One region of the Undibacterium sp. GW821-FHT11B02 genome, then DNA from elsewhere that is predicted to be linked to it. Evidence: predicted binding sites of a transcription regulator. Region 1 holds the regulator's gene; each other region holds the start of a gene.
The links. The regulator HrcA, encoded in region 1, represses chaperone genes, less so after heat shock. The targets are predictions, from matches to a motif close to TTAGCACTCNNNNNNNNNGAGTGCTAA.
Positions count from the first base shown of each region.

Region 1 (4,952 bases):
ATGCAGCAGCGGACCGCCTGCGGACAGGGCATAGGCGGTGGAGCCAGTTGGGGTTGAAACAATCAGACCATCAGAACGCTGGTTATACATGAAATGGCCATCGACTTCCACACGCAATTCCACCATCCCGGAACCAGCGCCGCGTGACACCACGATATCATTGAAGGCAACACCGCTGAAAATTTGGTCACCATCGCGTACCACGATGGCCTGAAGCAGGCTGCGGCGCTCCGACACATATTTGCCATCCAGCATGTCCGTAATGGCCGGTATCATGCGATCCAGGGCGATGTCGGTGATGAAACCCAGTCGGCCCTGATTGACGCCTATCAGTGGTACGTTATAGGGTGCCAGTTGGCGCGCTATGCCCAGCATGGTACCGTCACCACCGATGACGATGGCGGCATCAGCAGATTTGCCGATTTCAGGAACTGCCATGGTCGTAAACTGCGCGAGTTGCGGGTATTGTGCGGTTTCTGCTTCGATAACTACGTGGTGTCCTGCGTGTTCCAGGAAATTTGCCAGTTCGGTCATGGAATCCGCGATACCGGCAGCATTATATTTTCCAACAAGTGCAATGGTTTTGGCCTGGACAGTCATAAACAAGGTGGAGGTGACATGATGCCTCAGATTAGACCATAATTAAGCCAGGAATGAATGAATTGAGTGCACTTTATGACATTAAAAGCAGTTTTGCTGGATCTGGACGATACCTTGTGGCCTGTTGTGCCGGTGATACGCCATGCTGAAGCGGCATTGCAGCAATGGATGCATGAACATGTACCTGTAGTTGCTCAAAATTACAGTGTGGAAAAATTGCGTGAACGCCGGAACGCCCTGGTGTCTGCCGATCCGCGGTTTCAATATGACTTGTGGGCGTTGCGCCATACCCTGTTAAGCGAAGTATTTCAGGAACATGGTGTGGCCGTGGAAAAAGCCGATCAAGCCATGGCGGTATTTGCGTATGCCAGGAACCAGGTGGATTTATATGAAGATGTCAGGTCTGGCCTGCAGGCTTTGGAAAAAAAGATCGTACTGGGTACTGTCTCGAATGGCTTCGCGGATTTGTCGGCCATTGGTATTGCCAGCCATTTCAAGGTATCAATAGCGGCCTATCGTTTTGGATGTGCCAAGCCTGACCCGCGAATTTTCCTGGCGGCTTGCGATGCGCTGGAATTGGCACCGGCTGAAGTATTGTATGTGGGTGATGATTTGTTGCTGGATGTGCAAGGCGCGCAACAAGCTGGCCTGAAAGGTGGCTGGATGAATCGCAAGGGTTTGAAAATTGAGGATGAGCGCCATATTCATATCAGGCCAGATGCAGAATTTGCCAGCCTGCATGAGTTGGCGCAGTGGATATAAAACTTTCTATGTTCATTGCTGGCATGAACGCATAAAATGAAACTATGCAACTCGATATTCGCGCACAAACCTTATTAAAAGCCCTGGTCGAACGGTATATCGCCGATGGCCAGCCTGTGGGTTCCCGCGCCCTGTCAAAAATTTCCGGCCTGGAATTGTCGCCAGCGACCATACGCAATGTCATGGCTGACCTGGAAGAGATGGGTTTTGTTGCTAGTCCGCACACTTCGGCAGGGCGTATACCCACGCCACGTGGGTATAGAGTGTTTGTGGATAAATTACTTACAGTGCAAGAAATCAATGAAGTCGGCCTGGAGTCACGCTTGCAGGCTGGTATGTTGTCGCAACCGCCACAAAAGCTGATCGCCAATGCAGCACAGATTTTGTCTTCGCTATCGCAATTTGCTGGCGTAGTGATGACGCCGCGTACCGAATCCATCTTCCAACAAGTGGAATTTTTGCGACTGTCGGAAAAACGTATCTTGCTGGTCGTGGTGTCGCCTACTGGCGACGTACACAACAGGCTGTTGCTGACTGACGTGGACTATAACCAGGGGCAACTGGTGCATGCTGCCAATTACCTGAACCAGAATTTTGGCGGTTTGAGTTTTGCTGATGCGCGTACCCGTATCAACAGCGAATTGCGGCAACTGCAAAATGACATGACCAGACTGATGCAGGCAGCAGTGGAAGCTGGCAGTAACGCCATGGATGAGCAAAATGAAGAGGTTGTCATTTCAGGCGAGCGCAATTTATTGAATGTGCAGGATCTGTCATCCAACATGGGTTCCTTGCGCAAGTTGTTTGATATGTTCGAGCAAAAAAGCAGTCTGATGCAGTTACTGGATGTGTCCAGCAAGGCGACTGGCGTGCAGATCTTCATAGGCGGTGAATCGCAGCTCGTCCCCATGGAAGAAATGAGCATCGTGACCGCGCCCTATGAAGTTAACGGGAAGATAGTCGGTACACTGGGAGTGATAGGTCCGACGCGCATGGCTTATGAAAGAGTGATACCGATTGTTGATATCACTGCAAAATTATTGTCGAATGCATTAAGCCAATAAAAATTTGGCATTAGCTTCCCATCAAAAGCCACAGGCAAGGTTTTGTTAAATTCTGAGTCTTGCGGTATAGCAACATCACTCTGCTCTTGTTACCTTGTATGCCAGGGCCTATCCTTAGCTGATATTAAGCAGCAGCTTAAACTTTTAAGTAATCAATACGGATATGGACAAAAAAAACGTAACAATATTGCTGGTAGACGATAATGATGTCACCAGAGAGGTGCTGAGGGTGATTTTGCGCAGCGAGGGTTATAACGTTGTTGGCGAAGCAACTGATGGCAGCACGGGCCTGGAAATGGCGGTCAGGCTCAAGCCTCACCTCATCATGCTGGATGTGGTTATGCCCAAGATCAGTGGTATCGAGATTTTGCCTCGCCTGAAAGAACTGGTCCCCACGGCTTGTGTGCTGATGGTTACTGCGAATAAAGATCAGGAAACCATTTCAGAGGCTGTGAAAACCGGTATCCATGGCTATATTCTCAAACCTTTCAATGCTCAAAAAATAATTGACACAGTAGCCAGTGTGGTTGCCAAGATAGGCATGTAAGGACTGCTATGAGTGGCAGTTAAATCAGGCATGCAGATATGCCTGATGCGGTCTACTTTAATACAAAGCTGCAATAGTCAGCGTAAGCTTAGCCCTTGTGCTCGCAGTTGGGTTTGGTGCAGTTGCCGTATATGGCCAGTGCATGTTCGGCAATTTTAAAGCCACGCTCCAGGGCGACCTTGTGCTGGCGTTGTTCAATTTCTTCGTCAAAGAATTCTTCCACCCGTCCACAATCGAGGCAGACCAGATGGTCATGGTGTGAACCTTCATTCAACTCGAAAATTGCCTTGCCGGTCTCGAAATGATTGCGATTGAGCAGGCCTGCCTGTTCAAATTGCGTCAGAACCCGATACACCGTTGCCAAACCAACATCCATATTTTCATTCAGCAGGATCTTATATACGTCTTCTGCTGTCAAATGGCGAACCGGGCTGTTCTGGAAAATTTCCAGTATTTTCAGTCGTGGAAGGGTGGCTTTCAGGCCGCTGGCCTTCAGGTTGGGAGTGCTGTTTGTCATGTTTTCGATCAAAAATTTGCTATCTGCTTTATGATATCGGGTTTTAGGGCTTGTTGCTCAATAATGAGGTTACCTATGCGTTTGTTGTTTTCAGAGTCAAAACGGACCACACTGGGTCGTGCTGCGGGTCTGGCACTGATTGCCTGCCTGACTGCATGTTCATCAGCTTTACCTTTTTTGTCGACTGCAGACAAAACTTCGGTGTATGCCAGTCCAACCAATACTGGTGATACCAGTGGTGCACAGGTGGTTGCGCCTACCGGCTTTGCCAAGTTGCTTAGTTATATCTCGCCTTATCGCATCCCTATTCAGCAAGGTAACTTCGTATCACAAGAAATGGTTTCCCAATTAAAAGAAGGCATGACTCGTGAACAGGTTCGGTTTTTGCTGGGCACAGCTTTGTTGACCGACATGTTTCATGAAGACCGCTGGGATTACCCGTTTCGCCTGACCAAGGGCAATGGTGAACAAATCACCAGCCGGGTATCAGTGTATTTCAAAAATAACACTGTTGCCAAATTTGAAGGCGGTAACCTGCCTACTGAAAAAGATTATCTGGCCCGCATTACCGAATCCGCATTGGGCGTGAATCGCGTACAGTCAGTGATTGACACTGATGGCCCAGCCAAGAAAAAAGAGAAATAAAACACTATGACAGCTTTGAAAATTGCCGTAGCGGGTGCTTCTGGCCGTATGGGAAAAATGTTGGTTGAAGCGATCAGCAATGCTGATGATCTGGTGCTGGCCGGGGCGCTGGATGTGCCCGGTTCCCCTGCATTGGGTACGGATGCAGGTCTTAGTCTGGGCAAGCCGACAGGTGTGTCGATAGAGTCCGACCTGGCAAAAGCTTTGGCGGATGCCGACTATCTGATCGACTTCACCCGCCCCGAAGGTACACTCAAACATCTTGAATATTGTGCTGAACACGGTATCAAGATGATCATAGGCACAACCGGTTTTGACGAGGCGGGCAAGGCAGCGATTGCCGCTGCCGCGCAAAAGACTGCCATCATGTTTGCGCCGAATATGAGTGTGGGCGTGAATGTCACGATGAAATTGCTGGAAATGGCTGCCAAAAGTTTTTCGCACGGCTATGACATTGAAATTATCGAAGCACATCACCGTCATAAAGTGGATGCGCCGTCAGGCACAGCCCTGAAAATGGGTGAAGTGATCGCTGACGCACTGGGGCTTGACCTGAATGAAGTTGGCGTATTTTCCCGGGAAGGCGTCACTGGCGAACGTGATCCATCATCGATCGGTTTTGCCACTATCCGTGGTGGCGACATTGTTGGTGACCATACTGTCTTGTTTGCCGGTATTGGCGAGCGGGTTGAAATAACACATAAATCATCCAGCCGTGTCACTTATGCGCATGGTAGTTTGCGTGCGGCCCGTTTCCTGCAGGATAAACCTACAGGCCTGTTCGACATGTACGACGTATTGGGCTTGCGCTAAGTAA
Region 1 covers NZ_JBXASD010000005.1:277,536-282,487, forward strand. The annotation lists gene AC1RVX_RS12410 (NAD kinase) at 1-600, opposite strand, end outside; gene AC1RVX_RS12415 (HAD family hydrolase) at 676-1,362, shown strand; gene hrcA (heat-inducible transcriptional repressor HrcA) at 1,407-2,426, shown strand; gene AC1RVX_RS12425 (response regulator) at 2,590-2,973, shown strand; gene fur (ferric iron uptake transcriptional regulator) at 3,062-3,490, opposite strand; gene AC1RVX_RS12435 (outer membrane protein assembly factor BamE) at 3,566-4,135, shown strand; gene dapB (4-hydroxy-tetrahydrodipicolinate reductase) at 4,142-4,948, shown strand.

Region 2 (4,952 bases), on a different contig from region 1:
TTGCGTGCAGAGCATCTTCAACGCGTGCTTTTTTCTCTTTCATTTCAACTTCAGTTGCAGCACCAACCTTGATCACAGCAACGCCGCCTGCCAGTTTGGCAACGCGTTCTTGCAGTTTTTCACGGTCGTAGTCAGAAGTAGCTTCTTCGATTTGCGCGCGGATTTGTTTAACGCGTGCTTCGATACCAACAGCCTGGCCAGCGCCATCGATAACAGTAGTGTTTTCTTTACCGATTTCGATGCGTTTAGCTTGGCCCAGATCAGCCAGAGTTGCTTTTTCCAGTGTCAGGCCAACTTCTTCAGCAATCACTTGACCACCGGTCAGGATAGCGATGTCTTCCAGCATGGCTTTGCGACGGTCACCGAAGCCTGGAGCCTTAACAGCTGCAGTTTTCAGGATGCCACGGATGTTGTTGACAACCAGAGTCGCCAGCGCTTCGCCGTCTACATCTTCAGCGATGATCAGCAGTGGGCGACCGGATTTTGCAACTTGTTCCAATACTGGCAGCAGGTCACGGATGTTCGAGATTTTTTTGTCGAACAACAGGATGAACGGGTTTTCCAGGATAACGGATTGTTTTTCTGGATTGTTGATGAAGTAGGGTGACAGGTAGCCACGGTCAAACTGCATACCTTCAACGATGTCGAGTTCGTTGTCCAGGGATTTGCCGTCTTCAACAGTGATCACGCCTTCTTTGCCGACTTTGTCCATTGCTTTTGCAATGATGTCGCCGATGTTGGCATCGGAGTTAGCAGAGATGGAACCAACTTGAGCGATTTCTTTGTTGGTTGTTGTTGGCTTGGACAGAGTTTTGATTTCAGCAACGATGGCTGTAACCGCTTTGTCGATACCGCGTTTCAGGTCAGTTGGGTTGAAGCCAGCTGCAACATATTTGAAACCTTCGCGAACGATGGCTTGTGCCAGAACGGTCGCTGTAGTTGTGCCGTCACCAGCGTTGTCAGAAGTGCGGGAAGCCACTTCTTTCACCAGTTGTGCACCCATGTTTTCCAGCTTGTCTTTCAGTTCGATTTCTTTAGCAACTGAGACACCGTCTTTAGTTACTGTAGGTGCGCCGAAAGAGCGTTCCAGAACCACGTTACGGCCTTTAGGGCCCAGGGTGACTTTAACTGCATTCGCCAGGATGTTGACGCCATTGACGATCTTCGCACGTGCGTCATCGCCAAAAATTACTTGTTTAGCTGCCATATTAATTCTCCGAATTCTTTAATTGATATCGTGGATGTCGATTACTTCTGTACGACCGCGAAGATATCTTCTTCACGCATCACCAGGACTTCGTTGCCGTCAACCTTGACAGCCTGACCAGAATATTTACCGAACAAAACGCGGTCGCCGACTTTAACGTCCAGGGCGCGCACAGTACCGTTGTCCAGCAATTTGCCAGGACCAACAGCCAGTACTTCACCTTGATCTGGCTTTTCAGCAGCAGCGTCAGGCAGAACGATACCGGATGCGGTTTTTGTTTCTTGATCCAGGCGTTTCACGATCAGGCGATCGTGCAGGGGACGAAGGTTCATACAAGCTCCTTTAAATTTGCGAGTAATTACTATTGGAATTCAATTAAGCTGGGGAAAGACTTGTTAGCACTCTCTCCCAACGAGTGCTAAGTATATGGGCGAGCTCCATGCTTTTCAAGACAGGAAAATAGACTAAATTAAAATTTCCTTAAAAATCATGCATTTATGATGTCAAAACCATGAGATATTGTTGTTCATTGAATAATTTTCTCATTTTTGTTGGTAAAACATACCGGAAATTGCCATATAGGAAATGTGATTTTTTGTGAAGCATTCCCTTTTGTTGCAGTAAATCATCGAAAATACTGCTTATAAATTAAGCGAAATGCTTGTATCCACACTGTCTGTACATTTTGTATACACAGCAGGCAAATCGCTTGAATATTGAAAACCGGTGCTGATGTGAATATGCCGATACGGCAAACCTGCCGTTTGGCTAGCCAGTCAGGCAGACCGGGTGCGGAGGCAGCCATGTGGTGGGTTCGGGTTTGTGCAGCGTTCTGCTGCGTGATTTTTACAGGCTTGCCTGCTGCGGCACTGGCCATGTCGGTCACTTTTCTGAATCCCGGAAAATCAGATGAAGTCTATTGGGTGACTGCCGCCAACAGTATGGCAGCAGCAGCCAGGAGCCTGGATATAAAGCTTGAAGTCTTGTATGCAGAGCGTGATCACTTAAAGCCTCTGGAATTTGCCAGGCAGATTGCGGCTCGCCCGGCTGCAACACGTCCCGATTATGTGGTGTTGACTAATGATTATGGTACGGGGCCAGAAGTATTGCGTATCCTGGATGCCGCCAATATCAAGACTTTCTTTGCCTATAGCGGCATTACCAACCAGAATGAAAAGGAAGTGATTGGCCACCCACGTCAGATTTACAAACACTGGCTGGGCAGTCTGGAACCCAGGGCGGAGGAGGCGGGTTATGTCACAGCGCACAAGCTGATAGAGCGTGGACGTACAGAAAAATGGATGGCAACCGACGGTAAACTGCATTTGCTGGCAATTGCCGGTGACCGGTCTACCACGACATCCTACAAACGCACCGAGGGTATGCGCCGTGCCGTCGCTGAAGCCAAAGATGTGGTCCTGGATCAGGTCGTATATGGCGACTGGAACCGGGTCAAGGCGCAGGAACAGAGTACCTGGCTGTATCAGCGCTATCCGCAGACGCGGCTGATCTGGTCCGGCAATGATTTGATGGCATTTGGCGCGATGGAAAGCTGGCGTGCGCGTGGCGGTAAACCTGGGCAGGATGCCAGTTTCAGCGCCATCAATACTTCATCTGAAGCTTTGACTGCCCTGGAATCGGGATCGTTGACAGCTTTGTCGGGTGGGCATTTTATTGCCGGTGCCTTTAGTCTGGTGATGCTGTACGACTATCGCCACGGCAAGGATTTTATCGATGAAGGACTGGAACTTGAACGTTCCATGTTTATTTTGTTTACTCCTGAAGAAGGTCGTCGCTTTCAGACCTTGTTTGGAGATATGAATTTCTCTCGTGTCGATTTCAAAAAATTCAGCAAGGTTTTAAACCCTGCGGTGAAAAAATATAACTTCAGTTTTCGCCAATTGCTTGAAAAATAAGCGCACATTTAAATGAACATCAGACCTTCACAATCCATCGCCAGCTTGTTGATACATCGTGTCTTCAAGTGGGTGATCTTGTGTGTGGTGGCGATCAGCAGTTTGCAGGCATGGCTGAATTACCGGGCGATGGAAAGCAATTTCAACATGACGGTGAATGGTGTGGTGCATGCTCATTTACCTTTGTTGTCAGTGGCAATCTGGGATATTGAAACGCCCACCATACAAAAACAGATCAAGCTGATACTGAAAAATACCACGATCGCGTACGTGGTGATACGTGCCAATACAGGCCAGGAATTTGTTGGCGGTGATGCCAGTCGTGCGGCAAATGGCGAGCATATTATTTTTGATATTCCGGCACCTAATGACGCTGAAAAGCCAGTTGGCACTGCCGACTTCGTCGTTGACAGAAGCGTGTTGAGAAATGAGCTATGGCGCAGCCTGACTATAGTGGTCTTCGGTGTGCTGGTGTTGTCGATTTTTATTTTTCTGACAGTGGCAGCGATTTTACGCCGTGATCTGGAACTTCCTATGCGGAAACTGGCTGATTTCGTCAAAAACCTGCAAGCCAATAAAATTTCCACCAAGCTGGAATTGGAGCTTGAACCCGGCCATACGTACAACGAAATTGACCTGGTTGTCGATGGTTTTCGCACCATGCAGGCCAGTATAGAAAAGCATATCGCCAATCAGGATGCACTGGTATCAGAGCGTACCAGACAACTGGAAACAGCCATGCAGACGCTGAAACAGTTGTCGGTTACCGATGGCTTGACAGGATGCTATAACCGCCAGCTTTTTAATGAACGTATGCCAGCTGAAATACAAAGGGCTGTGCGTTATGGCCGGGATTTATGTGTGGTGTTTTGCGACATCGATTTTTTCAAGAAGGTGAATGACCAGTACGGCCATGCAGTAGGTGACGGTGTATTGGTGTCATTCGCGCAAAGGCTTAAGAATGAAGTGCGTGCCGAGGTGGATTGGGTAGTGCGTTACGGTGGCGAAGAGTTTGTGATCATATTGCCGGAAACTGGATTCAAGGCAGCTGTCGAAGTTGCCAGGAGAATTCGTGAGCAGACAGAGATGCAGGTGATCACCTTGCCCGATGGTTACAGCCTGCACATCACGGCCAGCTTTGGTGTAGCCGAATTACGTGTGGGGGATACCGTTGAAACCCTGGTTCATCGGGCTGATCAATGGATGTACTTTTCCAAAGAACATGGCCGCAATCAGGTACAGCCTACGGACATTCAACACATTATTCCAGAGACTAATTCAACTGCGTGAAGTTGGTTGTAGCAGTACTGTCCGCGCTTTACCGATCAATAGCTCAGACATGCGCGTCAATCTTGGTGTCTGCACCTTCCAGCTATGCCAATACAGATTAACATCGACAGGATATTCCGGCATCAGCCGGACCAGACTTTCTTGCCCCTGCAATGTACGCAGCAGTATCTCCGGGATGACACCCCATGCCAGCCCCAACACTATGGCACGGTTGTATGGTGTGGTGGCTGGCAAGAAATGGGTGGGACAGGCATTTTCTTGCAAGCCAAAATGTTCCAGCAATATTTGTGACTGCAATTTGTCTTTACGATTGAATGTCAGCACCGGTGCATGGCGCATGGCTTCACGTGTCATTCCTTGTGGAAACCAGCGTTCACAATACGCCTGGCTGGCAACTGGCAAATACCGCATGATACCTAGCGATGTCGCCTGGCAACCGCGCATCGCCTGTGCTTCGGCAGAGATGCAACCGAGCACCATGCCGCTTTCCAGCAAGTCATGAGTATGGTCCTGATCATCGATCAGCACTTCGAGCAGGA
Region 2 covers NZ_JBXASD010000004.1:120,729-125,680, reverse strand. The annotation lists gene groL (chaperonin GroEL) at 1-1,207, opposite strand, end outside; gene groES (co-chaperone GroES) at 1,249-1,539, opposite strand; gene AC1RVX_RS09540 (ABC transporter substrate-binding protein) at 2,011-3,123, shown strand; gene AC1RVX_RS09535 (GGDEF domain-containing protein) at 3,136-4,413, shown strand; gene AC1RVX_RS09530 (LysR family transcriptional regulator ArgP) at 4,402-4,952, opposite strand, start outside.
Region 2: a site for HrcA is predicted at 1,603-1,629, ahead of groES (co-chaperone GroES). Genes of this name have one in related genera too.

Region 3 (4,952 bases), on a different contig from region 1:
GTTTTTTTAAAAAGAAGCCCAAAGAAGAAGCGCCAGTTGTTGCGTCCGTTATTGCGCCTGCTATTGCACCCGTTATTGCGCCTCCTGCTGTTGTAGCACCTGCCGTCACAACAGCCGAAACCACCATACCATCAGCGCCAGTCATTGCTGAAGTCGCTCAAGCAGAACCAAAACGTTCATGGCTAAGCCGCCTGAAAGCGGGTTTGGCCAAGACATCCACGAATCTTACCACCCTCTTCATCGGCGCTCGCATTGATGATGATTTGTATGAAGAGCTGGAAGCTGCCTTGCTGACCGCAGATGCTGGCGTTGAAGCCACACAATTCCTGCTGGACGGGCTGAAGAAAAAAGTCAAGGAAGAAAAACTGACCGAAGCCGAGCAAGTCAAAGCCGCACTGAAAGTATTGCTGCTGGAATTACTCACTCCCTTGCAAAAACCGCTGGAGCTGGGACGTTATCAGCCATTGGTCATGATGATTACCGGCGTCAACGGTGCCGGCAAGACCACGACCATAGGCAAGTTGGCCAAGCATATGCAAAACCATCAGCAGTCGGTCTTGCTGGCAGCTGGCGACACCTTCCGCGCTGCTGCCCGTGAGCAGTTGACGATCTGGGGTGAACGCAATAATGTCACTGTCATCTCGCAGGAATCCGGCGACCCGGCGGCAGTAGCATTTGATGCCGTCGCGTCGGCCCGCGCTCGCGGCACTGACGTGGTAATGGTAGATACTGCCGGACGCCTGCCTACCCAGTTGCATCTGATGGAAGAACTGAAAAAAATCAAGCGCGTGATAGGTAAGGGTATGGAAGGTGCACCACAGGAGGTGCTGCTGATCATCGATGGCAATACCGGCCAAAATGCCCTGGCACAGGTCAAGGCATTTGACGATGCATTGCAGCTTACCGGCCTGGTGATCACCAAACTGGATGGCACGGCCAAAGGCGGGGTATTGGCAGCGATTGCCAAAAATCGCCCGGTGCCAGTGTATTTCATTGGTGTAGGCGAGCAGATTGAAGACTTGCAACCCTTCAATGCCCAGGAATTTGTGGATGCCTTACTGAACTGAGCTGGGTTGTTGCGGTTTAAGCTTTATAACCATCACAGCAGTGCCGGACTTACGCAACTGCAGTAGTTTTGCTTCGGCACTACCGTATTAACAATAGGACTTACGCAAAATTGTCCCAGCAAGACGCAGCAACGAAGACAGTACGAATAGTACGCGGCGTCCTGGGAGAAGAGCTGCAACGCAGCTGGGGTGATTTTTCGTAAGTCCTAAATAAAACAGAATTTGAATGCTCACTACCACTTCTTTCGTTCACTCTGAATTGGCCGACCATGATAGTCTTTGAACACGTCAGCAAACAATATTCGCAAGATGCTTATGCCTTGAAAGATGTGTCACTATCGATAGCTGACGGTGAACTGATTTTTCTGGCAGGCCCTTCTGGTGCCGGCAAATCTACCCTGTTGAAAATGATCGCAGGTATAGAGAAACCCACTGGCGGCAAGGTCAGCGTCAATGGCCAGGATGTCAGCAAACTGAAGGCTGGCAGCCTGCCCTATCTGCGCCGCAAGCTCGGCCTGATACTGCAAGACCAGAAATTATTGACCGACCGCAGCGTACTGTCTAATGTCATGCTGCCCCTGATCGTCGCTGGCGCTTCATCTTCCGAAGCAGAGCAACGCGCCCGCATTGCCCTGGAAAAAGTTGGTTTACCGGACAAAGCATCCAGCTTGCCCATGGCTTTATCTGGTGGAGAGCAGCAAAGGGCTGCGATTGCCCGCGCCATCGTCAATCGACCACAGATCATACTGGCAGACGAACCGACTGCCTTTCTGGATCGCGAAAATGCCAACAAGGTCCTGGGTGCGCTCAAGGCTTTCCAGAGCGCAGGCGTGACCTGCATTATTTCCAGTCATGACGAACAGTTTCTTGACCAGGCCAGCCGCGTGATTTATCTGAGCCGGGGCCAGGTCGTGAATACCTGGAAATCGTCGCTTGCCGCCTGATTATTATTGTTATTAGCTGCCCACAGAGGAAGAATTCATGACCATCTGGTTTCGCCAGCATCTGTTTGCCCTAAAAAGTGCAATGACACATTTACGGGGTAGCCCCGGTAATTTCTTGTTCAATGTGCTGGTGGTCGCCATTGCACTGGCACTGCCCATCGCCGGCCTCACGCTGATAGAAAATATCCGGCCGATCTCTTCACAATTGTCGATAGAGCCAGAAATCAGCATCTTTGTAGCCCCGGACACGCCACGTCCAACGGCCACCGCTTTATCGATACCGATCAAAAAGTTACTCAAAGAAAAAAATATTACTGCCAGTCTGAATTTCATCCCCAAGGACAAGGCACTGGCCAGCCTGGAACAATCTTCCAATCTTGCCGAAGTGTTATCCACATTGGGTGGCAACCCTTTGCCAGATGCGTATATCCTGTCGCTGTCGAACAATGATGCAGGCAAGCTCGACGCATTGGTAGAAGATATCAAGCAAATGCCTGATGTGGATGTTGTGCAACTGGATTCAGCCTGGGTCAAGCGGCTGGCGGCACTGGTTCAAATCATGCAACTGGGTTTATTGTTCCTGGCGGCAACACTTTCTGTGGTCGTGGTGGTGGTGGTATTTAATGCCACCCGGCTACAAGTCATCTCGCACCAGTCAGAAATTGCTGTCACCCGCCTGCTGGGGGCGACCAATAGTTTCATCCACAAGCCTTATTACTACACAGGTGCTCTGCTAGGCTTGCTAGCCGGTGGTACGGCGCTGGGTTTGATTGCGGCGGCCCTACAACCCTTGAATCGTGCCATTGCTGAATTTGCCAAATTATATGCATCCGAATTCCATCTGGCACCTCTGGGCATGCTGCCCAGCCTGATATTACTGGCTGTCAGCATGTTGTTGGGACTGATCGGGGTCTGGTTATCTGTCAGACGACAACTGGCACGGGCAAGTTAAATTCGTGGCTCTTTACATCCAGATAGTCTTGTAAAGTGAAAATTTACCTGAACTATTGCAACTTTCAGAGCAGGTAGCTATCTAAGTTTCATAAGTACTTCATATTAATACAAGTTTTTTGATAGATTTTTTTGATGTAATTCATAGGATCACAGTATTAGCACTCTTCGCAAGAGAGTGCTAATATAAGAACTTGAAAGAGCCAAATTGGGTAATTCATACTCAGAATGGCAGCAATGAGGAGGAAAAATGGCAACAACTACGACACAATTAGTCCCCGCTACTGACAGCACCGCATTGGCCTTGGGCTTTAGCGGCACGCTGGGAAATATTGATGCCTATATCTCGGCAGTCAATCGCCTGCCCATGCTTACGCATGAGGAAGAGATTGATTATGCAAGAAAATTGCGTAACGACAATGATCTCGCAGCAGCGCAACAACTGGTTATGTCGCATCTGCGCCTGGTTGTCTCGATTGCACGCGGCTACCTCGGCTATGGTCTGCCCCACGCTGATCTGATTCAGGAGGGTAATATCGGCCTGATGAAAGCCGTCAAGCGTTTCGACCCTGATCAAGGTGTGCGTCTGGTGTCCTATGCCATGCATTGGATCAAGGCTGAGATGCATGAATACATCCTGAAAAACTGGCGTTTGGTCAAAGTGGCAACAACCAAAGCACAACGCAAGTTGTTCTTTAACCTGCGTAGCCACAAAGAAGGCCTGGACGCGATGACACCCAAGCAAATTGATGCCCTGGCATCAACGCTGGATGTCAAACGCGAAGAAGTCATTGAAATGGAAATGCGCTTGTCTGGACATGATATTGCCCTGGATGCGCCTACCGACGACGATGATGAAAAATTTGCTCCTATCGCCTATCTGAAAACAGAGTCAGACGAGCCTACCCGTGTTCTGGAAACACGTCAGTATGATCGCCTGCAAAGCGAAGGTCTGGAATCTGCACTGGCCAAGCTGGATGACCGTTCACGTCACATCATTGAAGCACGCTGGTTGAAAAATGATGACGGTACCGGTGCTACTTTGCATGAGCTGGCGGATGAATATGGCGTATCTGCCGAACGCATACGTCAGATCGAAAGTGCGGCACTGAAGAAAATGAAAGGCAGTCTCGCCAGTTTCACTTCCTGAAACTCCGGCACTGCATGAAAAAGGCACTCAATTGAGTGCCTTTTTTAATTTTTGCGTCTGATTTTGTGTCGATTTTTCTATGCTGCTGTCGACCTGATCATTGCAGCAACATCTTCAAATCATGAACAATCGGCTCTGGCCCCTGTCCATGCCGCAGGAACAGGCGAATACGGCCTTCGGGATCAAATACATAGCTGCCTGCTGTGTGATCCATGGTATAGCTGCCAGGCGTTTTGCCTTCAACCTTTTGATAAAACACCTTGAAGTCCTTGGCAACTTTGGCGGTAGCGGCAGCATCGCCATATAAGCCGAGGAAGCTGGGATCAAAATTCGGTACATAATTGGCCAGCAACGCCTGGGTATCCCTTTCCGGGTCTATCGTCACAAACAGGACCTGCACTTTTTGCGCCAGCGGCCCTAGACCTTTCATGACATTCGCCATTTCCACCATGGTAGTCGGGCAAACATCCGGGCACTGGGTATAACCGAAGAAAATCACGACTGCCTTGCCACGGAAATCCGCCAAGGTACGTGGTTTACCGTTGTGGTCGGTCAGGGCAAAGTCCCTGGCGTAATCGAGTCCGGTCAAATCGGTATTGATAAACTTTTCTGCCGGTTTCTGGCAGGCCAGCAGGGACACCGCAAGCAAGGCGACCGCCAAGCCCTTGAATAGATTGGATATCTTCATAGCTTGATGTAGTGGTCAATCAGCAAAGCTGCAAACAACAAAGACAAGTAAATGATGGAAAAGGCAAACGTCTTGCGTGCAAGCACATCGTCATAATGTTTGTAGATACGCCATGCATACCACAAGAAAATTGTACCCAGTATCACTGCACT
Region 3 covers NZ_JBXASD010000006.1:203,164-208,115, forward strand. The annotation lists gene ftsY (signal recognition particle-docking protein FtsY) at 1-1,067, shown strand, start outside; gene AC1RVX_RS14390 (cell division ATP-binding protein FtsE) at 1,337-2,011, shown strand; gene AC1RVX_RS14395 (cell division protein FtsX) at 2,049-2,963, shown strand; gene rpoH (RNA polymerase sigma factor RpoH) at 3,213-4,112, shown strand; gene AC1RVX_RS14405 (SCO family protein) at 4,210-4,800, opposite strand; gene cyoE (heme o synthase) at 4,797-4,952, opposite strand, start outside.
Region 3: a site for HrcA is predicted at 3,121-3,147, ahead of rpoH (RNA polymerase sigma factor RpoH). Genes of this name have one in related genera too.